3 regions of the Massilia sp. CMS3.1 genome follow, and region 3 is predicted to be linked to each of the others. Evidence: predicted binding sites of a transcription regulator. Region 3 holds the regulator's gene; each other region holds the start of a gene.
What was found. The regulator sigma-54, encoded in region 3, starts transcription at its own class of promoters, with help from an activator protein. The targets are predictions, from matches to a motif close to TGGCANGNAANCTGCTTT.
Positions count from the first base shown of each region.

Region 1 (7,820 bases), on a different contig from region 3:
GAAAATAATGCTGCCAAGCGAGACGCCATGTCAGGGTGGTGCGGTTATGCGCATCGGGTGATGCGACCGACACCGATAACAAATCTCGTGCCCAGCAGCTTCGGGGGCTGGAGGGGGCTTTTTTTCCGGCTGAGCCGTGAAAAAATTGATCAGGCGTGGCGTTTGCTGTGCAGTTTTTGAACTGCTGTGCAAAAGGCTGGAAGAGGAGAAATTGACGAGCGTACAGGTAAGGTGAGCGCTGGTGCCGCGCTCAGGCGGAGTGATGTGGCTGCTGCGCGCGCAGCAGCGCGCATTCGTCATCGGTGAACAGGCGCGAACGGGTCAGGAAGCGGCGGCCGGTACCGTTGTCGAGCGAGAACATGCCGCCATTGCCGGCGACGACGTCGATGATCAGCTGGGTATGCTCCCAATAGGCGAACTGTTCGCTTCCCATATAGAAGGGCGTACCGTTCAAATTGCCGAGATGGACGTCGGTGTCGCTCAGGTTGAACTCGCCCTCCGGGTAGCACATCGGTGCGCTGCCGTCGCAGCAGCCGCCGGACTGGAAGAACATCACCGGGCCATGGCGCCGCCGCAGCTCCTCGATGAAATCCAGCGCCGCCGCGGTGGCGGTTACGCGCTCGAGCGAAGTGGTCATGCAGAACCTCCGAAATCGTATTAAATTAACTCCGAAATCGTAGCGATGACGGATTGACGTGCAGGCCGGCCCAGCGTCCTGCATCGCAGGACCCCGGACCGCAACCAAGCTCGACCTTTAGAAGAAGCCGAGCGCTTTCGGGCTATAGCTCACCAAGAGGTTCTTGGTCTGCTGATAATGGTCGAGCATCATCTTGTGGTTCTCGCGGCCGATGCCCGACTGTTTATAACCGCCGAACGCGGCGTGGGCCGGGTACAGGTGGTAGCAGTTGGTCCAGACGCGGCCGGCCTGGATCGCGCGGCCCATGCGGAAGGCGCGCGAGGCGTCGCGCGTCCACAGCCCGGCACCGAGCCCATACAGGGTGTCGTTGGCGATACGCAGCGCATCGGCTTCGTCGGTAAAGGTCGTGACCGACACCACCGGCCCGAAGATCTCTTCCTGGAAGACGCGCATTTTGTTATCGCCCTTGAACACGGTCGGATGCACGTAGTAGCCGCCGGCCAGCTCGCCCGCCTGCTCGTAGCGCTCGCCGCCGGCAAGCACCTCGGCGCCTTCCTGGCGGCCGATGTCGAGGTAGGACAGGATTTTTTCGAGTTGCTCCTGCGACGCCTGGGCGCCGATCATGGTCGACGAGTCAAGCGGGTTGCCCTGCTTGATCGCCGCCACCCGCGCCAGCGCACGCTCGATAAAGCGCTCGTAGATCGATTCCTGGACCAGCACGCGCGACGGGCAGGTGCAGACTTCCCCCTGGTTCAGCGCGAACATGGCGAAACCTTCGAGGCACTTGTCGAAGAATTCGTCGTCCGCGTCCATCACGTCGGCAAAGAAGATATTCGGCGACTTGCCGCCCAGCTCCAGCGTCACCGGGATCAGGTTCTGCGCCGCGTACCCCATGATCAGGCGCCCGGTACCGGTCTCTCCGGTGAACGCGATTTTTGCGATGCGCTTGCTCGAGGCCAGGGGTTTACCCGCCTCGAGGCCGAAACCATTGACGACGTTGATCACGCCAGGCGGCAGCAGGTCGCCGATCAGCTCCATCAGCACCATGATCGAGGCCGGGGTCTGCTCGGCCGGTTTCAGCACCACGCAGTTGCCGGCGGCCAGAGCCGGCGCCAGCTTCCATACCGCCATCAGGATCGGGAAGTTCCACGGGATGATCTGGCCAACGACGCCGAGCGGCTCGTGAAAATGGTAAGCGTAGGTTTCATGGTCGATCTGGGCAATGGACCCCTCTTGCGCGCGGATGGCGCCGGCAAAATAACGGAAGTGGTCGATCGCCAGCGGAATGTCGGCCGCCATCGTCTCGCGGATCGGTTTGCCGTTGTCGATGGTCTCGGCGGTGGCGATCATCGCCAGGTTCTGCTCGATGCGGTCGGCGATCTTGTTGAGGATGTTGGCGCGCTCGGCCGGCGAAGTCTTGCCCCAGGCTTCTTTCGCTTCATGGGCCGCGTCCAGCGCCAGTTCGATGTCCTCGCTCGTTGAACGCGCGATTTCGCAGAAGGGCTGACCAGTAATCGGCGTGACGTTGGGGAAATACTCGCCCTTGCTTGGGGCCACGAAACGCCCACCGATGTAATTGTCGTAGCGTTGCTTGAACGGATTGGCGACGCCGAGCTTGCTGATGTCCGCGAGATTCATGTCATCCTCTTTCTTGATGGTTATAGGCCGTTGGCGGCAACGGATGTGTCAAAGCACGCAAAGGGTGCCGCAAGTGCCGTGCCAGCCCTGCGTCATAGGGGATGAGCGTGTTGCGCTGACCGTTTTTTGGTACACCTGCTCAAAATTGGAACAGTGCAGGCGCCGTGTTGAAAGCAATGCAAGCAGCATGCCATCGCGGTGCAAGCGTGTTTTCAGGATGGCAGGTATATTGCTTGTCGAATTAGTACCACCCTGCCCCGGTCAGGGAGCTATCCCAACAATGGAGAACCAATGAAGCAAACTGCATTTCGCTTGAACGCGATCGCCGCCCTGTGTGCCTGCTGGCCGCTGATGGCGTTTGCCGCTGCTGAAACGGCCGCTGAAACGGCTGCTCAGTCAGCAGAGACACCGCAGGGACCGCTGAATGTCGTCGTGGTCACGGGCAGCCGCTCCGAGCACACCAGCTTCGACCTGCCGGCCGCTATCGACGTGATCGATGCATCGCAGATCCGCGATACCCAGCCGCGCGTGAACGCCTCCGAAGCGCTGGCCGCGGTGCCGGGCCTGGTCGCACGCGACCGCCAGAACTATGCGCAGGATTTACAAATCTCTTCGCGCGGCTTCGGCGCCCGCTCGGCCTTCGGCGTACGCGGCGTACGCCTGATCGCCGACGGCATTCCGGCCACCATGCCCGACGGCCAGGGCCAGGCCGCCACCTTCAACCTCGACATGGCCGAGCGCATCGAAGTGCTGCGCGGCCCCTTCTCCGCGCTGTACGGGAACCACTCGGGCGGCGTAGTCCAGCTGTTTACGCGCGACCCGAAAGGGCCGCCCGCAATTGAAACGAGCGTCTCGGCCGGCAGCTACGGCATGCGCAAGCTCGACGTGAACGCCCAGGGCGAGGCGAACGGCATCGGCTACCTGATCGACGTTTCGCGCTTCGACACCGACGGCTTTCGCGACCATGGCGCCGCCCGGCGCGACCAGGCGTATGCCAAGCTGACGATGGCGACATCGCCCACCAGCCGCCTCGTGCTGACCGCGAGCGGCCTGCGCCAGGACGACACGCAGGATCCGCTTGGCGTCACCTGGGCTACGTACGGGCGCGATCCGCGCGCCGGCGAAATCGATACCACCGATACCGCCAGTCCCCAGCGCACCCTGGCCGAACGCTACAACACCCGCAAAAGCATCGACCACAAGCAGCTCGGGATGACCTGGGAACAGCGCTTCGGCGCCAACCGCCTGCAGGTGACGGCTTACGGCGGCAACCGGCGCGTGGTGCAGTACCAGTCGTTCTCGCGCGGCTTCCAGGCGCCGCCGACCCACTCCGGCGGCGTGGTCGACTTCGACCGCGACTTCCTCGGCTTCGACGTCAACTGGCGCGACGTGCGCGAGCTTGGCGGCGGTACGCTGCGCACCACCGTCGGCATCGACGCCGGCCGCTCGACAGATAGCCGCCAGGGCTTCGAGAATTTCGTGGGCGACGTGTTCGGCGTGCGCGGGCGCCTGCGCCGCGACGAAGAAGACAAGGTCAGCAACCTCGACCCCTACCTGCAGGCGGAATGGGAACGTGGCGAATGGGTCGTCACGGGCGGCGTGCGCCACAGCCGTATGAAATTCGATGTGGCCGACGGTTACCTCTCGAACGGCAACGATAGCGGCGGGGTGCGCTACAGCCACACGACGCCCCTGGTCGGCGTGCTGTACAAGGTCTCGCCGACCCTGAACGTGTACGCCAGCGCGGCGCGCGGCTTCGAGACGCCGACCCTGAACGAAGTGTTTTATTCCGGTGCCGGCGCCGGCTTCAATTTTAATTTGCAGCCGGCCACCAGCACCCATCTGGAAGCGGGTGCGAAAGCTTTTATAGGCAGTAACATGCGCGTGAATGCTGCGCTGTTCCAGGTCAAGACCCAGGATGAGCTGGTGGTCGACGTGTCGAGTGGCGGACGCACCAGCTACCGCAACGCCAGCGCGACATTGCGCCAGGGCGGTGAATTGTCGCTCGATGCGGACCTGGGCGCCGGCTGGAGTGCGAAACTCGCGCTGTCGGCGCTGCGCGCGATCTATGACGAAGGTTTCGGTACGGTGCCAAAGGGTAGCCGCCTGCCGGGCGTGCCGAAGACCAGCGTCTACGGAGAATTGGGCTGGAAGGAAGCGGCCGGGCGCTATGGCGCGGCATTCGAGGCCATCGGCAACGGGCGCGTGTTTGCGGAAGACACGAACACGGCCCAGCCGGCGCCCGGGTATGCGATCTTCAATGCACGGGCGCAGGCCAAACAGGAATGGGCCGGGTGGACGATCAAGGAGTTCGTGCGCTTGAATAACCTGTTCGACAAGCAGTATGTGGGATCGGTGATCGTGGGCGACGCGAATCGGCGCTTTTATGAAGGCGCGCCGGGCAGGAATTGGGTGGTGGGGGTCAGTGGGCAGTATCAGTTTTAATCAAAACCGATACCGCAAGCCCGCATTGAAGGTCCGTGGCGCACCCGGCGCCACGAAGCGCGCATGCGCCGGCTCCACCGCGCCGGCATGCGGTTGCAACAAGCGCCCTTCCGGGAACATATCCACCGCAATCGCGCCAAAACTTTCATAGCGCCGGTCGAACAGGTTGCCTACCCGCGCGAACAGCTCCCACCCGGGAGCTGGACGCCAGCTGGCATGCAGGTTTACGACGGCATGCCCGCGCACGCTCCAGTCGGCGCGGCGCGCCTCGTCATCGTCCCCGGCATCCGCGATCAACCCATCCTCATTCCCCTGCGCCGCCGCATGCGACACCGCCTGCACGTTAGCCCCCAGTACGAGGCCCGGCCGCACATCCCAGTCCAGCCCCAGTTTCAAGGTATGGCGCGGCAAGCCCGCGATCGGCGTACCCGGCCCGACCGTCACCGTGCGCGCACCGGTAAACAGGGTTCCGTCGGCATCGTAGGTCGCGCGCAGATAGCTGTAGTCGGCACTGGCGCGCCACGCCCCCCACTGTCCGTGCGCACCGAGATCGGCGCCCTGGTGCCGGGTGCGCGCGAAGTTCGAAAAATAGCCGGCACGCGAGGCGCCGGCGCGGCCGAACAGGATGTCGTCGCGGTTTACCGTGCGGTAGAGCGTGGCGCTGAAACCGGAATCGCCGCGCCCGCCGCGCAGGCCCGCTTCCATCGTGCGCGAGACCACCTGCTTCAGATAGGGATCCGATTGCAGCCCGACCGGCAGCCGGCACGGCTCCTCCGGATCGGCGCATCCGAGTTCGATCACGGTCGGCACCCGGTTGCTTTGCGCGATGTTCGCGAACCAGGTCAGCGGCCCGCGCGCGTGGGTCAGGCCGAGGGAGGGATTCAAACGTTGATAGGTAAACGCTTCGTACGGTTTGGGACCGTCTTCGGTGGTAAGCGTATTGCCGACGCGGGCGTGGTTATAGCGGGCCGAAGCCGTCAGGTGGGTGGCGGGTGCCAGCGCCAGGGTCGCGGCGGCATACACGCCGTAGGCCTGCGCCGTGCCTGCGACCGAGGACATCGGCTCGCGTTCTTCGTCTTCATCTGCCTCGACGCCGCGGTCAAGCGTGAAAAAGGCTTCCTGCTCGAACTGGGAAAAATGGACACGGCTGCGGTCCCAGGTCGCTCCCAGATTGAGCAGGTTGCCGCGCACATTGCGCGCCAGGTTGATGCTGGCGCCGTGCCCGCGCTGGCGCGTGCTGGTGGTATTCAGGCTGGCCGGGTGCAAGGCTTCCCCGTCCGCGCGCGTAAAACCGCACTCGTCCGGATCGGCAGGCCTGCCATCAAGCAGGAAACCGTCGGCGCAATCTTCGACGTAATCGCCATAGTCGTCGCCGACATCGCCGCCGACGGTGTCGCGCCGGCTGTTGCGCGCGTAGGCGGAGGCCGTCAGTTCGCTGCCCTGCGCGAGCCGGTGCGTGAGCCGCAAAGCCCCCTGCAGCACGCGGTTGCGGGTGCGGTCAGGGTAGGTGTAGACCGCGCGCCGGTCCTCTTCGTATAAACCCGGCTCGAGCGTGCCGTCTTCGTCGCGGTAGCTCGGCACCAGGCCGTTGCCCAGCATCCGGCTGCGTCCGCCCAGCAACGTCACCTGCCAGTCGGTGTCGCGGCCCTCGCGCCCGGCCTTGACGAACAGGTTGCCGAGGCGGCCGGCGGAATGGTCGCGCCAACCATCCTCGTCGAACAGGGTGGCGGCCGCAAAGCCATGCCAGCCATCCTGGCCACGCACGCCATAGGCCAGGTCGGCGCGGCGCCGTCCGTGTTCGCCGATCGAGAACGCACCCTCGAAGCCGGGGTCGGCCAGGCCCGAGCCGGTCTCGAGCGCGATCGCGCCGCCCAGCGTGTTCAAGCCATATAAAGGGTTCGAACCCGGCACCAGCCAGAGACGCTTGATCGCCGCTTCCGGCAGCATGTCCCAGTTGACGACGTCGCCGAACGGTTCGTTGATGCGCACACCATCGAGATACACCGACAGTCCCTGCCCGGTGCCGAGCAGGGGAGACGCGCGAAAACCGCGGTAGGTGAGGTCGGTCTGGAACGGACTGCCGACGATCTCGTTGACGTTCACCCCATGCAGGCGGCGCGCCATCGTCTCGACCAGGTTGGCGCCGCGGGCATCGCGCAAGGCCTCGCGGTCGAGCGTCTGGATGGCATACGGCAGCAGGCGCGGGTCGCTGCCGCTGTCGGCGAAGGGCACCACGCCGATCACCTCGACCCGCGCGATCGGCGCTTCCTGCGACTCAGGCAACGCGGGGGTTGCGGCTGCGTGGCGCACCGGCGTCAGCGCCAGGGCGATCGCACTTGCCAGCAGCAGGCGCAGGCGCGCGCAATCGCCACCTGCCCGCCACGCGCCGCGTGTACGTCCGCTTCGACCTTCGGTCGTTCCATTGCACGCCGCTCGCACCCTCATGCCTTCCCTCCCGATCGATGTCGATAAGGACCAGTAGGAGCAAGGGACGTGCCATGGGTAAATGATGCGATCCGGGCGCCCACCTGTATCAAAATGGAACAGGTGTCACACGGCGGCGGGCAATTCCTTTTCCGGAAGCGCGGCAAGCGTGCCCGGGTACAGGCGCGCCAGCGTGGCATCCGTCGCCGGCGCGATCAGCGCCAGCAGGTGTGCGCTTGCGGCAGCCAGGTCGGGCGCGGCGCGCACCTGCTGCCAGAGCGTCGCCAGCTGGTCGCCCTGCGCGCCGAGTGCCGCCTCGACTTCCGCCTGCCAGAAGGCCGGCGCTTCGCTCTCGACATAGTTGCCGCGCCCGCGTCCGAAGTGGGCCACCGCCAGGTAGCGCAGCACGCCACCCACCAGCAGCGTCTGCAGGAAGGCGTCGGCGAACTGCACGCCCGGCTTGTCGCCGTCGTTGCGCTGATTGAAACCCCAGGCGGCGCCGGCCGCCGTCAGGCCGCCGACGAGCGCCCCGAGCAGCGCGCCGCCGCCCAGCGTCAGGCCGCCCGCCATCAGGTCGGCCGACAGGCCCGTCGCCGCGCCGGAGACCACCGCGCCCAGCAGGCCGGCCTGCGCCTTGTCGATCGGTGCGTGCACCGCGAAATTCTCGCGGACCCGC
Region 1 is NZ_JBIMES010000027.1:17,928-25,747, reverse strand. It holds gene ACHAC9_RS23120 (DUF779 domain-containing protein) at 251-637, opposite strand; gene adh (aldehyde dehydrogenase) at 755-2,275, opposite strand; gene ACHAC9_RS23110 (TonB-dependent receptor family protein) at 2,567-4,720, shown strand; gene ACHAC9_RS23105 (TonB-dependent receptor) at 4,721-7,165, opposite strand; gene ACHAC9_RS23100 (GTPase domain-containing protein) at 7,271-7,820, opposite strand, start outside.
Region 1: a site for sigma-54 is predicted at 2,451-2,468, ahead of adh (aldehyde dehydrogenase). Genes of this name have one in related genera too.

Region 2 (7,820 bases), on a different contig from region 3:
ACCGCGACGGTTATGGCTACCGCGACCGCGACCGCGACGGCGTGCCTGACCGCTACGAGCGCCGTGGCCGCGACACGGACCGCGACGGCGTCCCGAACCGCTACGACCGCGACCTGGACAACGACGGCGTCTCGAACCGGCGCGACCGCGACCGTGACGGCGACGGCCGCCGCAACGAGCGCGACGACCGCCCGAACAATCCGTACCGCCGCTGATCCCCAGCAGCAGCCGACAGCGCCCTCCGGGGCGCTTTTTTTTCGGCTGTGCGCCCTCGGCCTGGCGCCCCCCGGCGCTGTTTCAACCATCAAAAACGGTTATGCTGTCGCCATGACCGAACTTGACCGCCTGCAAGGCGCCGCCAACCGCAGCGAACTGGCCGCCAGCCGCAAGCTGGCCCGGCGCCGCGGCCTGACATTCGCGGATGCGCTGCGCGCCACGCTCGCCGCCAGCGCTGGGGAAGCCGGCCTGGCCGCGCTGCTGGCGGGACGCGCGGCGCTGCGCGAGGCCGAAGCGGCCCGGGTCCTGGCCAGGCACACGGCGCGCGCGGCGGCGCTGGCCGCGCAGCGCACGCGTCACGACGGATCGCCCACGCCCTGGCGCGCCTGGTTCGACGGCTCGGCCCGGCCCAATCCCGGGCGCTGCGGCATCGGCGCCCGGCTGCTAGGCCCGGATGGCGAACTGCTCGAACTGTCCGAGCCGGCCGGCTACGGCAACAGCAGCGAAGCCGAATACCTGGCGCTGATCGCCGTGCTGGAAGCAGCAAGGAGGATTGGTGCGTTTGACTTGACCGTCTACGGCGACAGCCGGGTCGTGATCGACGACGTCGCCGCGAGCGCAGCGAAAAGCGCATCGGCCCTGCGGCCCTTGCGCGCGCGCGTGCACGCCCTGCTGGCCGGATTGCCGGGCGCCAGCCTGCGCTGGGTGCCGCGCCACAAGAACCTGGATGCCGACGCGCTCTCGCAGCGCGCCAGCGTGAACCCTGCCGTGGAAACCGATGACGCGCTGCGCCCCTGATCCCGGGGCCTGGCGGGTCACGCCGGCGTGCGCGGCCGAGCGGCTGGGGACAGGCACGTGAACGCACCTGTGCCAAAGCCCGACATTCAAGCCCCCACGGGCACGGGCAAGCTCCATTTCGTGCTGGTGAGCGTCTTCATCGACGTACTCGGTATCGGCCTGATCATTCCCGTGATGCCGGGGCTGGTTGGGCAGTTCGTGTCCGGACGCGACGAGCAGGCACTCTGGTACGGCCTGCTCGCGGCCGTGTTCGGCCTGCTGCAATTCCTCTTCATGCCGATGCTGGGCGCGATCAGCGACCGCATCGGACGGCGCCCGGTGCTGCTGTATTCGATGGCCGGCATGTGCCTCAATTTCCTGATCATCGCCTGGGCGCCGACCCTGGCCTGGCTGTTCGTCGGGCGCGCCATCGGCGGCGTGTCGGCAGCGAGCATGTCGGTCGCATCGGCCTATGCGTCGGACGTCTCGACACCGGATCAGCGGGCCGGCAGTTTCGGCAAGATTGGGGCGGCGTTCGGCGCCGGGTTCATTTGCGGTCCGGTGCTGGGCGGCCTGCTGGGCGAGATTTCGCTGGCGCTGCCGTTCTGGGTGGCCGGGGCTCTGGCGGGGGCCAACCTGGTCTACGGAGCGCTGTTCGTGCCCGAGTCGCTGGCACCAGGTGCGCGCGGCCCCTTCGACTGGAAGCGCGCCAATCCCCTGCGCGCAGTGCGCAAACTGCTGGGGCGCCGCGACATCCGCGGCCTGGTGGTCGTCTTCGTGCTGACCACCTTCGCCCAGATGATGACCCACGGCACCTGGGTGCTGTACACCACTTTCCGGTTCGGCTGGACCCCGCGCGACAATGGCATTGCCCTGTTCTGTGTCGGCCTTGCCAGCGTCGTGGTCCAGGCCTGGCTGCTGGCAAAGCTGCTGCGACGCTTCGGCGAGGCGCGCCTGGCGGTGCTGGGCCTGGCCTCCGGGGCCCTGACCTTTCTGCTGTACGGCCTGGCGACCCAGGGCTGGATGATGTACGTGTTCATTTGCTGCAACCTGCTCGCCTTTGCCGCGGGGCCGGCGCTGCAAGCGATCATTTCGCGCGCGACCGATGCCGGCGAACAGGGAGAGCTGATGGGTTCGCTTCAATCGATCAACAGCATCGCGGTGGTCCTGATGCCCCTGCTGGGCGCCGCCATCCTCGGCGAGGTGAGCCACCTCGCACCGAACGACTGGCGCATCGGCAGCAGCTTCTACCTGTCGGCAGCGATGCAGGCGCTGGCAGTGCTGGCGGCACTGCGCTACTTCCGGCGCCGTCGGTGAGGCACATCGATGGCACTGACTAGTTTCTGTCGAAAAACTTTACAGTCACATCTGGAAATTGAAGTTCTTTTTCGCAAGTTACTGATTTAACATGGATATTTCTTTCTGGCATGGTTATTGCTAATAAGCACATAGACCACACCCACTCCTGAAAGAGAATAATAATGAACTTCCTGAAAAAACTTGGCTGCGCTGCAGCTGTCGCACTGGCCGCCGGCACCATCCAGGCGGCGCCTGTCATGAACAATTGGACTTTCAACCCGATTGGCGGGGGCCTCGCCGCCGGCCAGACGATCAAGGAGTCCCTGGACGTCAACGGCACCGGGTTCATTCAGATCAAGCCGACCGGCGCGACCTCGTTCTCGTTTACCGAATATGCAGCCTTCAACATTGCCCAGGCTGATGCCAACGGCAAGCTGTTTCCTGTGAACTATCGCGGCGGCAACATCTATGCGACGCTGGAAGCCTTCGGCACCGGCACCTTCAATGGCGCCTTCACGTTCAGCGGCGGCACCATCCGGATGTACCAGGACCCGATCAACAACCGCTACGCGGGAACCGACGGCATGTTCGGCGCCGACCTTGGCACACTGATCGGCACCTTCGGCGTCCAGGCCGGTGGTGGCGGCCTGGTCGATGCCAATGGCAGCCCGACCAACAATGGCCAGGTCAGCATTCACGCGCAGGCCCAGGCCGGCGCGCTGAAGGCCGGCTACTTCTTCACCGACGGCGGCGTCGACATGTCGACCGTGGACATGACCGCATTCGCCTTTACCAATGCGAATACCATCGGCGCGCCGGGCGCCAACGCGATCAAGGAATTGGCGTGCCAGTTCGCCGGCTTCTCGGGCCCGGGCTGCGCTCCCAAGTCCCGCTATGCGAACGTGCCAGGCAAATACTTCTTTGTTGGCAATAGCGGTCAGTTCAAGTTTGCCGACGTCCCGGAGCCAGGTTCGGTCGCCCTCTTCGGCATCGCCCTGTTCGGTATCGGCGCCCTGCGCCGCCGCGTGAAGTAATCCTTCCGGTTCAAGCTCAGTAAACGACATATAAACGACATATAAACGACCTATAGCCTGGCTTGCCAGGCTATAGGTCGTTTACGCTTTCATTTTTTTTACAGGCTGCTTAGAACTTCAATTCCAGCGTCGCACGCACGCTCGGGCCGGCCTTGAAGCGCGATTCGCGTACCACCAGGCCGCGTCCCACTTCCGCGAAACTGCCGCGGTTCACAAAATCCTGGCCAAGGATATTCGACAGCGCCACGCGCAGCTGCTGCTTCGGATTGAACTTGTAGAGCGCATACGCTTCCAGATCGCGCCGCGCGATGATGGTCGAGGTCTGGCGATCGGAGATGCGCACCTGCCCGCCCTGCTTATAGGCAAAGCTCGCGCCCGTGGTCAGGTCGGCGCGCTTGTAGTCGATGCCGAGGTTGCCCGACAGCGGCGTCTGGCCGTCGAGGCGATTATCCGGCCCGGGCACGCCATCGACGCGCGACCAGTTCGCCGATAGGCTGGCGCGCAGGTCGAGCGCCGGCGCATCCTTCATCAGCGCCTTCAGCGGGAACTTGGTTTCCAGTTCCAGCCCGCGCGTTGTCGCGCGCCCTGCGTTCATCGGCATCGCGACCCAGCGCGCGCCATCGAAATCGACCAGGTAGCGCGTGTAGCCGTCGATGCGGCGCATCGAGCCGCTGATCGAGAGCAGCGCACCTTCGCCCCAGTAATGCTCGTAAGAGGCGTCGATACCGAGCGCCAGTTCCGGTTTCAGGTCCGGATTGCCTGCGTAATCGGGATCGGTCGAACGGTTGTCGATCGAGGTCTGGCGGCGCGGGATCAGTTGCTGGAAGTTCGGCGCCTTGTAGGTACGGGTGACGGCGAAGCGCAGCTGGTCGCCCTTGGTGTCCGGGATCTTGAACAGGGTCTGCATGACCGGACTCCAGACGTTCGAGCTCGAGCGGCCAGTGGTGAAGGTATTGCCGGAGGTAGCCGTGCGGATGCCTTCCCAGCGCGCGCCCAGGTAGACCGACCAGCGCGGCGTCAAGCTCCACTCGTCCTGGGCATACAGCGCCAGGCGCGCTACCCGCGACTCGGACTCTTCGCCCTTCGGGAGCAGCGGAAATACCAGGCGGCCGCTTTCCGTTTCCTCGCGGCTGTCTTCGCGCACCGAATAACCGGCGTCCCAGCCCATGCCCAGTGCGTGGCCGGTGGAGATCGTCTTGCTGAACTTGCCGACCGTGGTGGTGCCCAGTTCCTCGGCTTCCATGTGGACCAGGTTGTCGATCGGGCGTGCGGCTCCTGGGGGAGTCAGGCGCCGGTTGTCGGTCGTGTTCCGGCCGCCGATCAGGCTTGCCTTGACGTCGAGCTTGGCGCCATCGGCCATCTTGTGCACCCAATTGAGCTCGGTGCGCAGGACGTCGTTATCGGACCTGAGCCACGAATCGAGCACCGGGTAGAACGCGGGCGCGCCCAGGCTGGTGCTGGTGGTTTCGTGTTTGTGGTTGCGAAAACGCGCCGAATTGACGAAGCTTTGCGAGGTCAGCGTGTCGCCGTTCTCGCGTGTCCAGTTCAGGCGCGGGGCCAGGTTGAACAGGTTCAGGCGCCCTCTCTCATCGCCGTCGGTATGGCGCGCCAGGGTCGGCAGGCCCGCCAGGTCGTAGCCCTGTTCACTGCTGGTGACGCTGCGGTCGTACTGTTCGAACATGGCGCTGCCGGCGATCGAATACGACATCTTGCCCAGCTTGTCGGACAATTGCATATTCGCGGTCGGACCGCTGAAGCCGCTGCCGGCACGGGCGCCGATCTTGAATTCGCGCTGTCCGGCGCGCACTGCTTTCTTGAGCACGATGTTGACGGTCCCGGCCACCGACTGCGTCGAGAATTCGGCGCTCGCCGCGCGCAGCACTTCGATGCGCTCGATGACGTCGGGCGACAGCGAATCGAGGGTGAAGCCGCTCGGCGCGCGTTCGCCGTTGATCAGGATTTGCGTGTAGCCGGCGCCCAGGCCGCGCATGCGGATTTCGGCGCCGCGCCCGTTCGGGCTGTTGACCGTGATGCCGGGCACGCGCTTGAGCACGTCGGCGACGTTGGTGTCGCCATACCGGGCGATCTCTTCCCGGCCGACGACGATCTTGGTGGCAGTGTCGTCGCGGCGCGGATCGTAACTGTCGGCGCTGCCGCGCACTTCGACCTTCTGCATGGTTTGCCCGCCTGCCGGCGCTGGCGCGGCGGCCTCGGTTTTCGGCGCGGTCGCCGCCGCTGCGGAGGCGGTTTCCTGGGCCAACACGGGAAAGGCGGCGGCCAGCGCGGCAGCGAGCAGGGTCAGGCGAATCGGGGAAAGCATATACATATCAGGAAGGCAAGTTTATGAGCCCGTATTGTCCTTTAGTTCACCTGAGAAAAGATGCCTTGAGGAATATATTTTCGATATGCATGGTCCCGTTGGGCCACAAGCGCTCGGACTTGGGCGCCCAGCGTGGCCGATGCGCTACACTGCCCTGGGGCAGCGCCATCGAAAACAATGATATGCACGCGCACGCCCCTTATTTATAATTCGCCATCATCACAAGCAATAAAGGGCTGCCATCGTGTCCGATCGTTTCAAAGTACTGCCGCAATACGTCATGCCGAAGCAGGCGCTGACCTCGTTTGCCGGGCGCGTCGCCGGCCACCGCGGAGGCAAGGTGACGACCCGCCTGATCCGCTGGTTCGTCGGCAAGTACGGCGTCAACATGGACGAGGCGCATAATTCCGACATCGCCAGCTACCCGAGCTTCAACGAATTCTTCACGCGTCCCCTGAAGGATGGGGTGCGTCCGCTGGCGCAGGCCGATTTCGTCTGCCCGGTCGATGGCGCGATCAGCCAGTTCGGTGCGATCGACGACCACCACATCCTGCAGGCCAAGGGCCACAAGTTCACCACTACCGAGCTGGTCGGCGGCGATGCGACACTCGGCACGCAGTTCCAGCACGGCGCCTTTGCCAACCTCTACCTGAGCCCGAAGGATTACCACCGCCTGCACATGCCGTGCGACGGCCGCCTGACGCGCATGATCTACGTGCCGGGCGCGCTGTTCTCGGTCAACCCGACCACCGCGCGCGGCGTGCCGGGCCTGTTCGCACGCAACGAGCGCGTCGTCTGCGTGTTCGAGTCCGACGAATTCGGCACCTTCGTCATGGTGCTGGTGGGCGCGACCATCGTCGGCAGCATGGCCACCCCGTGGCATGGCGTCGTCAATCCGCAACGCACCGGCCGTATCTCGGAATGGACCTATGACTCCTCCCCGGTGCTGCTGAAAAAGGGCGAAGAGATGGGCCGCTTCCTGCTCGGCTCGACGGTGGTGATGCTGTTCAAGGAAAAGACCATCGCGTTCAACCCGGACTGGGCGCCGGAGCGCAAGGTGCGACTCGGCGAAATGATGGGGAACCGGCCGGTCTGATATCAACAACCCCGGCTTTCCTGCGCCTCGCTGCAAAACAGTTCTTCCATCATGTCGAGAAAGGCGCGTGTCTTGGCCGGCATCAGGCGCCGTCCGGGGAACACGGCCCAGCCGGTGGCGGCCGGCAGGTCCCATTCCGGCAGCACCCGCACCAGTTCTCCCGTGCTTACCAGTGGCGCCGCGAACAGTTCGGAGCTGGCCGCAATTCCGGCGCCGTTGCAGGCGATGCGGGCCAGCAGGTCGGGCGAGTTCGCCGTGAGGCGCGCCGGCAGTTCGCGTTGCCATCGCAGCTTGCCGCGCGTGAGCGTCCAGGACAGCGGTCCGCCACCCCGGCTGAGCAGGCACAGCAAGTCGTGGCCGAGCAAGTCGTCCGGGTGCTCGGGTAAACCGCGCACGGCCGTGTAGCTGGGCGAGGCATACAGGCCAAAGCGCTGCAGCGTGACGCGCCGTGCTGCCAGCGTCGAATCGTCCGGCAAATCTCCCATGCGGATCGCGATGTCGAAGTTTTCCGCCACCAGGTCGACCCGGCGCGGCGACAGATCGAGTTCGACGCTCACCGCTGGGTAGCGCGCAAGAAAAGTCCCGATCATCGCGCTCATGCCGAGGTTGGCGAAATCGGCGGGCAGCGAGATGCGCAGGCGTCCACTCGGCGCGGCCTGGCGGTGCTGGGCCAGCGCGCCGGCCGCTTCCGACTCCTCGGCCACCTTGCGCGCGTGTTCCAGCAGGCTGGCGCCGAATTCGGTCACCATCAGTTTGCGCGTGGTGCGGGCAAGCAGCCGTTCGCCGAGGCGCGCTTCGAGCAGCGAGATGCGGCGCGAGACCGTCGACTTGGGCAGGCTGACGCGCGTGGCTGCCGCGCTGAAGCTGCCCGCTTCGACGATGCGCGCAAACAGCAGCAGGTCATTCGGTTCGATGTCCATCAGATTGTTCCACTGGCTGAATAAAGTTATCCATTCTAAGGTCTTCTGGATTGATTTTGGAACTGTTACAGTGTCTTCATCGCAGGACCAATCACTTACAGGAAGACACCGACATGAACATTCTCCAGATTACCTCCAGCCTGCGCGGCGCCGAATCC
Region 2 is NZ_JBIMES010000011.1:27,866-35,685, forward strand. It holds gene ACHAC9_RS17585 (YXWGXW repeat-containing protein) at 1-215, shown strand, start outside; gene ACHAC9_RS17590 (ribonuclease HI family protein) at 328-1,014, shown strand; gene ACHAC9_RS17595 (TCR/Tet family MFS transporter) at 1,072-2,310, shown strand; gene pepA (flocculation-associated PEP-CTERM protein PepA) at 2,475-3,326, shown strand; gene ACHAC9_RS17605 (TonB-dependent receptor plug domain-containing protein) at 3,436-5,646, opposite strand; gene asd (archaetidylserine decarboxylase) at 5,891-6,742, shown strand; gene ACHAC9_RS17615 (LysR family transcriptional regulator) at 6,745-7,662, opposite strand; gene ACHAC9_RS17620 (FMN-dependent NADH-azoreductase) at 7,776-7,820, shown strand, end outside.
Region 2: a site for sigma-54 is predicted at 2,417-2,434, ahead of pepA (flocculation-associated PEP-CTERM protein PepA). Genes of this name have one in related genera too.

Region 3 (7,820 bases):
CGGGCAAATCGGTTGCCCTGAATGTCCTGGAAGACGCAGGTTACTACTGCGTCGACAACCTGCCGCCGCCCTTGTTGCCGCAGATGGTGAAGACCGTTTCCGGCAGCACGGCCAAGCTGGCCGTCGCGGTCGATGCACGCAGCGCCGAATCGCTGGCCGAACTGCCCGTCACCGTGCGTATGCTCAAGGAAGAAGGCCACCAGGTCAAGGTGCTGTTCCTCACCGCGAGCACCCATTCGCTGGTCGCACGGTTCTCCGAAACACGGCGCAGCCACCCGCTGTCGCACATGCTGATGCCGGGTGAAAACCCGGCCTCGCGCCGCACCCTGATCGAATGCATCGCCGAAGAGCGCGAACGCCTGGCCGCCATCGAGCAGCTGGGCCATGTGATCGATACCTCGGAAGCGTCGGCGAATAAACTGCGCGCCTGGATCAAGGAACTGGCCGAGGTCCAGCACGCACCGTTGACGCTGTTCTTCGAGTCCTTCGCCTTCAAGGTCGGCGTCCCGCTCGACGCCGACTTCGTCTTCGACGTACGGGCAATCCCGAATCCATATTACGACCTCGCCCTGCGCCCGCTGACGGGCAAGGATGCGCCGGTGATCGCCTTCCTCGACGCCCAGCCGAGCGCCACCGAGATGCTGCACGATATCTGCAAGTTCGTGGAAAAGTGGCTGCCTTCGTTCAAGACCGACAACCGCAGTTACCTGACGGTGGCGGTGGGTTGTACAGGTGGACAGCATCGCTCGGTGTACATGGCGGAGCGGCTGGCCGCGTATTTCAACGACAGCGAACGCGTGGTGTTGCGGCATCGCGAGCAATCGTAAGGGGAGCGACCCCGTGCGTCCTGCCTCGGGTCACATCCCTTGGCGCAGCTCGCTGTCCAGGGCGTCGAGGAAGACTTTCACGCGTGTCGGCACATAGCGCCGCGTCGGCATGACGGCCCATACCGACAGCTCTTCCATGAGCGCGTCCTCCAGCTCGATCCTGACCAGCGTGCCATCGGCAAGCTGCTGGCGGACATCCCAATAGGTCAACATCGTCACGCCCATGCCCAGCAGCGCCGCCGTCCGTGCCGCGTCCACGCTGCTCGTGAGCACCCTCCCCCCCATGCGCCGGCGCTGCAGTTCCCCATTGACCAGCAAGGGCCATTTCGGCACTGCCTGCAGGACGATGCAGTGATGGCGCTCCAGCTGCGCCAGGGTGGCAGGGCGGCCATGCCGGGCGAGATAGCCAGGCGCCGCGCAGATGATCCTGGGATTGGGTGCCATCTTGCGGGCGACAAGTTCCGAGTCCGCCAGCGGCGCGATACGTAGCGCCAGATCGAAGCCCTGGCCGACGATGTCCAGCACGCGGTCCGACAGGTCGAGATCGATCCGAAGCCCGGGAAGCTGTTCCATCAGCCGTGCCATGAGCGGCAAGACAATGGTCTGCCCGAACACACTGGGGGCCGTCATCCGCAGCACGCCCGACACGCTGGCGGCCGAAGGGCTCAACTGGCCGCGTGCGCTCTCTTCGGCATCCGTCATCGTGTGGGCGAAGGGAAGGAAAGCCTCGCCTTCGGCCGTCAACGACAGCGAGCGTGTGGTCCGGTGGAACAGGCGCACGCCGAGCTCTGCTTCAAGCGCCGCCAGGCGGCGCGACACTTGCATCGGGCCGAGGTCGAGCTGCCTGGCAGCGGCGGACAGATTGGAGGCGGAGGCTACCGCGAGGAAAATCCTGAGGTCTGAAGTCTGCACTTTATAACTTAATTTGTTAAGGCGGCTTCACTTGCTCATGGCTTGGTCTAAGGTCAGGCCTGCACCATAATGCCCTCTTTCCCGCGAGCGCGGACAAGAACATGATGGCATTGAGAAAAGGAAGCAGCAGAATGAGCAGCCCGTCCGCACAAATTTTATCCGCATACGATATGAAAGGCGCACTGCTGCGCAACCGCCTGGCCGTTGCACCGATGACCCGGGTAACGGCGAGCGAGACTGGCGCGCCGACCCCTGCCATGCACGACTACTACGTCCGGTTTGCCAAGGGCGGGTTTGGTATGGTGATTTCCGAGGGGCTGTATACCGACCAGGCCTTCGCGCAGGGTTACCGCAACCAGGCCGGCATGGCCGACGATGTCCACGCGCACGGATGGGCAGCCATCACGCGCGAGATCACGGCGCACGGGAGCCTTGCCATTGCCCAGCTGATGCATGCCGGTGCGCTGAGCCAGGAGAACCCGTTCCGCTCCCACACGGTGGGGCCATCGGCGCTCCGGCCCAAGGGCGAACAGATGGGCTTCTACCATGGCGCCGGGCCGTATGCCGAGCCGGTCCAAATCGATGAACACGAGATCGCCGAGGTGGTCGCGGGCTTCGTCTCGGCAGCGGCGCGCGCGGTGCGGATCGGCGGATTCGGCGGGATCGAGATCCACGGGGCGAACGGCTATCTCCTCGATCAATTCCTGACTGCGGAAACCAACCGCCGCACCGACCGCTGGGGCGGCGACACCGGTGCCCGTGTGTCGCTGCTGGTCGAGGTGCTGGAAGCCGTCAAGGCCGAGATCGGCGGCGAAGTCCCTGTCGGTATCCGCATTTCGCAGGGCAAGGTGAACGACTTCACGAGCAAGTGGGCCGGGCGCGAAGCGGATGCGCAAGCGACCTTCTCTGCACTGGCGGCGGCAGGCGCGGACTTCATCCACGTCACCGAATTCGAAGCATGGCAGCCGGCATTCGAAGGCGGCACCGACAGCCTGGTTGCGCTGGCGCGTCGCTACGCGCCGGGCGTACCGATTATCGCCAACGGCAGCCTGCACAGCGTCGAACGCGCGGCCCAGGCGCTGGAACTGGGTGCCGACGTGGTTGCGCTTGGGCGCGGCGCACTGGCCAATCCGGACCTGCCCGCCTTGTTCGCGCAAGGACGGGCGCCACGCGAGTTCGACGGCGCGATCCTGGGACCGATCGCGAATATCAAGGAGAGCGAGCTCGCCTTCGACAAGATGGACTGAGGCCGGCGACCCTAGACCAGATGTCGCAGCGGATGCGCGTGCTCCGGCCACACCGGCGCGAAGAAGTGTTCCACCATCTCCGGCGTTACCTCGCCCAGCGTCGGTGGATTCCACTGCGGCGCATTGTCCTTGTCGATCACCAGCGCGCGCACGCCTTCGAGCACTTCGCCGTGCTCGAAATTGCGGCGCACCAGCGAGCGCTCCATGCGCAGGCAATCGGCCACGTTCATCGATGCGCCGCGCAGCAGCATCTCGCGCGTCACGCACATCATCAAGGGTGAGCGCTGGCGCATCGCAACCAATGCCTTTTGCGCGAAGGGATTGTCGTCGCCTTCCAGCGAGGCCATGATCGCGGCCACCGAAGCGGCGCCGAAGTGAAGGTCGATCGCGGCGCGCTGCGCTTTCAATGGACTGTCGCCGGCATCCGCAGCGAAACGCGCACCGAGCGCGCGGATGGCGCCTGCCAGCTGCGCGCCCGGCGTGTTCCCGATCAGGGCGTTCAGTTCGCCCAACTGCGCACCCGGCACGAACACGTCGGCCAGTCCGACATACAAGGCGTCGGCCGCACCCATCGTCAAGCCCGTCAGGCCCAGGTAATTGCCCAGCTGACCCGGCGCGTGCGACAGGAAATGGCTGCCGCCGACATCCGGGAACAAGCCGATGTTCACTTCCGGCATGGCCATTTTGGTGCGCTCGGTGACGATGCGCAGGCCGCTCTCGGGACCTCCCTGGGCGATGCCCATGCCGCCGCCCATCACCACGCCATCCATGATCGAGATATACGGTTTCCGATAGAAGTAGATGAGGTGGTTCAGCGCGTATTCTTCGGTGAAAAAATCTTCCAGCAGCGCGCTGCCCCCTGGCGGGGTGGCGTGGCCGGCTTCATGGAAGAAGCGGATGTCGCCGCCGGCGCACAGTGCTTTTTCGCTGCTGCTGGTGAGCACGACCGCGGCGACCGATGCATCGTCGCGCCAGGCCAGCAGGATGGCGGTGAGGCGCCGCACCATCGCCAGCGAGAGAGAATTCAAGGTCTTCGGACGGTCGAGCGTAATCACGCCGGTGCCGTTGGCAACGCGGGTCAGGACATGGTCGGTCATGGTGGTCGGCTTACGGAAAAACATGCATTTTACCGAAGCGCGTGCGTCGCGGGTGCATGCGCCCACGCCCAATTGAAAAGGGCGCCTTTCGGCGCCCTCGTTCAGACGGTGCTCAGTGCTGATCAGAACGCAGCAGTGGCCTCTCCGCCTTCAGGACGGCGCTTGAGCGCCTCGTGACCATGGTCTTTCAGTATCGATTTGTACTTCATCACCTGGCGATCCAGCCTGTCCATCAACAGGTCGATCGCGGCATACAAGTCGTGCGCCACACTCTCCACGTGCACCATCTTGCCGGACAGGCGCAAGTTGATCTCGGCCTTTTGCCGTTTGTCTTTTTCAGTGAGATTGTCGATCGCGAGGATCACGTGGGAATCGATGACTTGATCGAAATGGCGGGTGATGCGTTCGAGCTTGTTCTGTACGTATTCACGGATGGCGGGGGTGACGTCGAGGTGGTGGCCACTGATGGTGAGATTCATACACACTCCTTAGATAAATGCGCGGACTCCGCTACCGCGCCTGGGACGCGTGGGTGCCGCTGTTACAAGGATTTGCGGAGACTGACGGGAGGAATCTTGAGTGCCTCGCGGTATTTTGCAACCGTGCGGCGCGCAATGACCATACCTTGTTCACCGAGCATTTCCGCGATCTTGCTATCGGATAATGGGTTCTTTGGGTCTTCTGCTCCTGTCAGCTGCGCAATAAGCGCCCGTATCGCCGTTGACGATGCTTCGCCCCCCGCTTCGGTGGCGACGTGGCTTCCGAAAAAATACTTCAGCTCAAACATGCCGTGCGGGGTCAGCATGAATTTTTGAGTTGTTACACGAGAAATGGTGCTCTCGTGCAGACCTAGTGTATCAGCTATCTCGCGAAGCACAAGGGGACGCATGGCAACCGCGCCATGGCTAAAAAAGTTGCGCTGGCGTTCCACAATTGCCTGCGAAACACGCAGGATCGTGTCGAAGCGCTGGCGCATATTTTTAATCAACCACTTCGCTTCCTGCAGCTGCGCGCCCATTTGCCCTTCGCCTTTTCCCTGCTTGAGCAAGGTGGCGTAGACGTTGTTGACGCGCAGGCGCGGCATCACTTCGTTGTTCAGCGTGACGGCCCAGCCGCCCTTCGATTTGCGGACAATAACGTCCGGAACGACGTAATCCGACACGCTCGACGCGAACGCCGCGCCGGGGTGCGGATTGCACTGGCGGATCACGGCTTGCGCTTCGCGCAGGTCTTCGTCGTCGCAGTCGAGCGCTTTTTTCAGCTTGGTGAATTCGCGCTGCGCGAACCAGGTCAGATAACCCTCGACGATTTTCAAGGCCATGCGTCGCGTCACCAGCGGCACGCCGCGCATGCTGCGGATCTGCAGCGCCAGGCACTCGGCCGCGCTGCGCGCACCGACGCCGGTCGGATCGAGGCTTTGCACCAGCGCCAGCGCGCAGCGCAATTCATCCATCTCGATGTCCAGCTCGTCCGGCAAGCGCGCGTGGATCTCATCCAACTGCTCTTCGAGGTAGCCGTTGTCGTCGATCGCGTCGATCACCAGTTCGGCCAGTACGCGGTCGCGGTCCGTCACGCCCGTCACCCGCACCTGTTCCGTCAGGTGCTCGCGCAGCGTCACGCCGATGGCGCCGAGCTGCGGACGGCCATCGTCGTCGCCGTCGCCGCCCGAGCTGCGCCCGAGCTCACCCCAGTCGCCGTCGGTCTCTCCGCGCTCGACCTCGGCGCCGCCTTCCCCATCGGCCGATTCCGGGGCCGGCGCGCCCTCCTCGGCACCCGGGGCCGGCGCCTCGGCTTGTGGCGGCGAATCGTTGATCGCACCGTCGGCCAGCAGGCGCACCGAATGGTCGAGCGGATCGTCGAGCCGCTCGAGCAGCGGATTATCGGACAGGATTTGCTCGAGCTCCTGGTGCAGTTCGAGCGTGGACAGCTGCAACAGCCGGATCGACTGCTGAAGCTGCGGCGTGAGCGCCAGGTGCTGCGAAGTCCGGAGTTGCAGGGATTGTTTCATGGCGCCGTTTCAATCCTACATTCTGAAATGTTCGCCCAGGTAGACGCGTCGTACCGACTCGTCGGCGATGATGTCGTCGGGACGTCCCGACGCCAGCACCGCGCCCTGGTTGATGATGTAGGCGCGGTCGCAGATGCCGAGCGTCTCGCGCACATTGTGGTCCGTGATCAAGACGCCGATGCCGCGCTCCTTCAGGAAGCGCACGATGCGCTGGATCTCGATCACCGCGATCGGATCGACGCCGGCAAAGGGCTCGTCGAGCAGCACGAAGCGCGGGTTGGTGGCCAGCGCGCGTGCGATCTCGACGCGGCGCCGTTCGCCGCCCGACAGTGAGAGCGCCGGATTCTCGCGCAGCTTCTCGATTTGAAGTTCGCCTAACAGGGAGTCCAGGCGGGTGTTGATGGCGTCTTTCGTGAGCGCCTTGCCATTGTCGTCGCGCTGCAGTTCGAGCACGGCGCGGATATTGTCTTCCACCGTCAGCTTGCGAAACACCGACGCTTCCTGCGGCAGGTAGGACAGGCCCATCACCGCGCGCCGGTGGATCGGCAGGCTCGAGATGTCGGCGCCGTTGATCTCGATGGTGCCGGCGTCCGACGGCACCAGGCCCACGATCATGTAGAACGAGGTGGTCTTGCCGGCGCCGTTCGGGCCCAGCAGGCCGACGACTTCGCCGCAGCCCACCTCGAGCGAGACGTCGCGCACGACCAGGCGCTTGCCGTAGCTTTTCTGCAGTCCCCGCACGACCAGGGTGCTGCGGCTGTCGGGCATATCCTTCATCATCATGGCTTTCCCGGCGCCGGTGCGGGCGCGGCCCCAGGCGCCGCGCGGCGCGGCGCGATGATCAGGGTGCCGCGTCCGCCGCCAACACGGCTTTCGCCGCTGACGTCGTTACGTACGGTCGCCACTTCGCGCCGGCTGTCGTAGGAGATGTAGGCGCCATCGAGTTCGTTCGTCAGGCGTCCGTTTTCGAGCTGCTTGACGATCGCCTTCGAAAACAGTTTCACCAGTTCCTGGCGCTCGTCGTATTCGATGCGCTCGGCCTGGCCTTCCATCCACAGGTCGGGACCGCCGTCGCGCTTCTGGCGGAAGGTCGCCACGCGGCCCGGACCCGAGGTCAGCGTCACGCTCATATAGCCTTCCGGGCTTTCCTTGACCAGGGCGCGGTCCGATTTCAGGGTCAATGTGCCGCGTGTGACGATGACATTTCCCGTCAGGATGCGCGTCTGCGTGACTTCGTCGACGTCGAGCGAATCGAAGTTGATGACGGCCTGCTTGAGCGAGTCCGCGCGCTCGGCGGAAGCCGACAGCGAGAGCAGGGAAAGAAAGGCGGCGGCGATCACGTTATGGAAACTGTTTTTCATGGGTGCTCGTTCCTGTTATTGGGGTGGTGCGGCGTTCTGGCGCGGCGGATAGACGATCTGGCCGCGCCCGCCGAGGTGCAGCTTCTGGGTCGGGTTGTCGGCCACCATGCCGATCCCGTTCATCGTTGACGCGCCCAGCGTCATCTGCACCGGCAGCGCCGTCTTGAGGATCTCGTCGTCGGCCAGCACGGTGAGGGCCTCGGTGCGCGCGTGCAGGGCTTCGCTGGTCGGCGTGGCCGGGCGCTTGATGTCGACCTTGCCGATCAACTCGACGCGGTTTTCGCCATGGTAGACCTGGCCCCGTTCGGCGTGCATGGTCATGCGCGGGCGGCCAGGGTCCATGCTCTCGACGATCGGCCTGGATATCT
Region 3 is NZ_JBIMES010000008.1:84,735-92,554, reverse strand. It holds gene rapZ (RNase adapter RapZ) at 1-827, shown strand, start outside; gene ACHAC9_RS14505 (LysR family transcriptional regulator) at 858-1,739, opposite strand; gene ACHAC9_RS14500 (NADH:flavin oxidoreductase) at 1,871-2,986, shown strand; gene ACHAC9_RS14495 (enoyl-CoA hydratase/isomerase family protein) at 2,998-4,083, opposite strand; gene hpf (ribosome hibernation-promoting factor, HPF/YfiA family) at 4,206-4,562, opposite strand; gene ACHAC9_RS14485 (RNA polymerase factor sigma-54) at 4,625-6,091, opposite strand; gene lptB (LPS export ABC transporter ATP-binding protein) at 6,107-6,874, opposite strand; gene lptA (lipopolysaccharide transport periplasmic protein LptA) at 6,871-7,452, opposite strand; gene lptC (LPS export ABC transporter periplasmic protein LptC) at 7,468-7,820, opposite strand, start outside.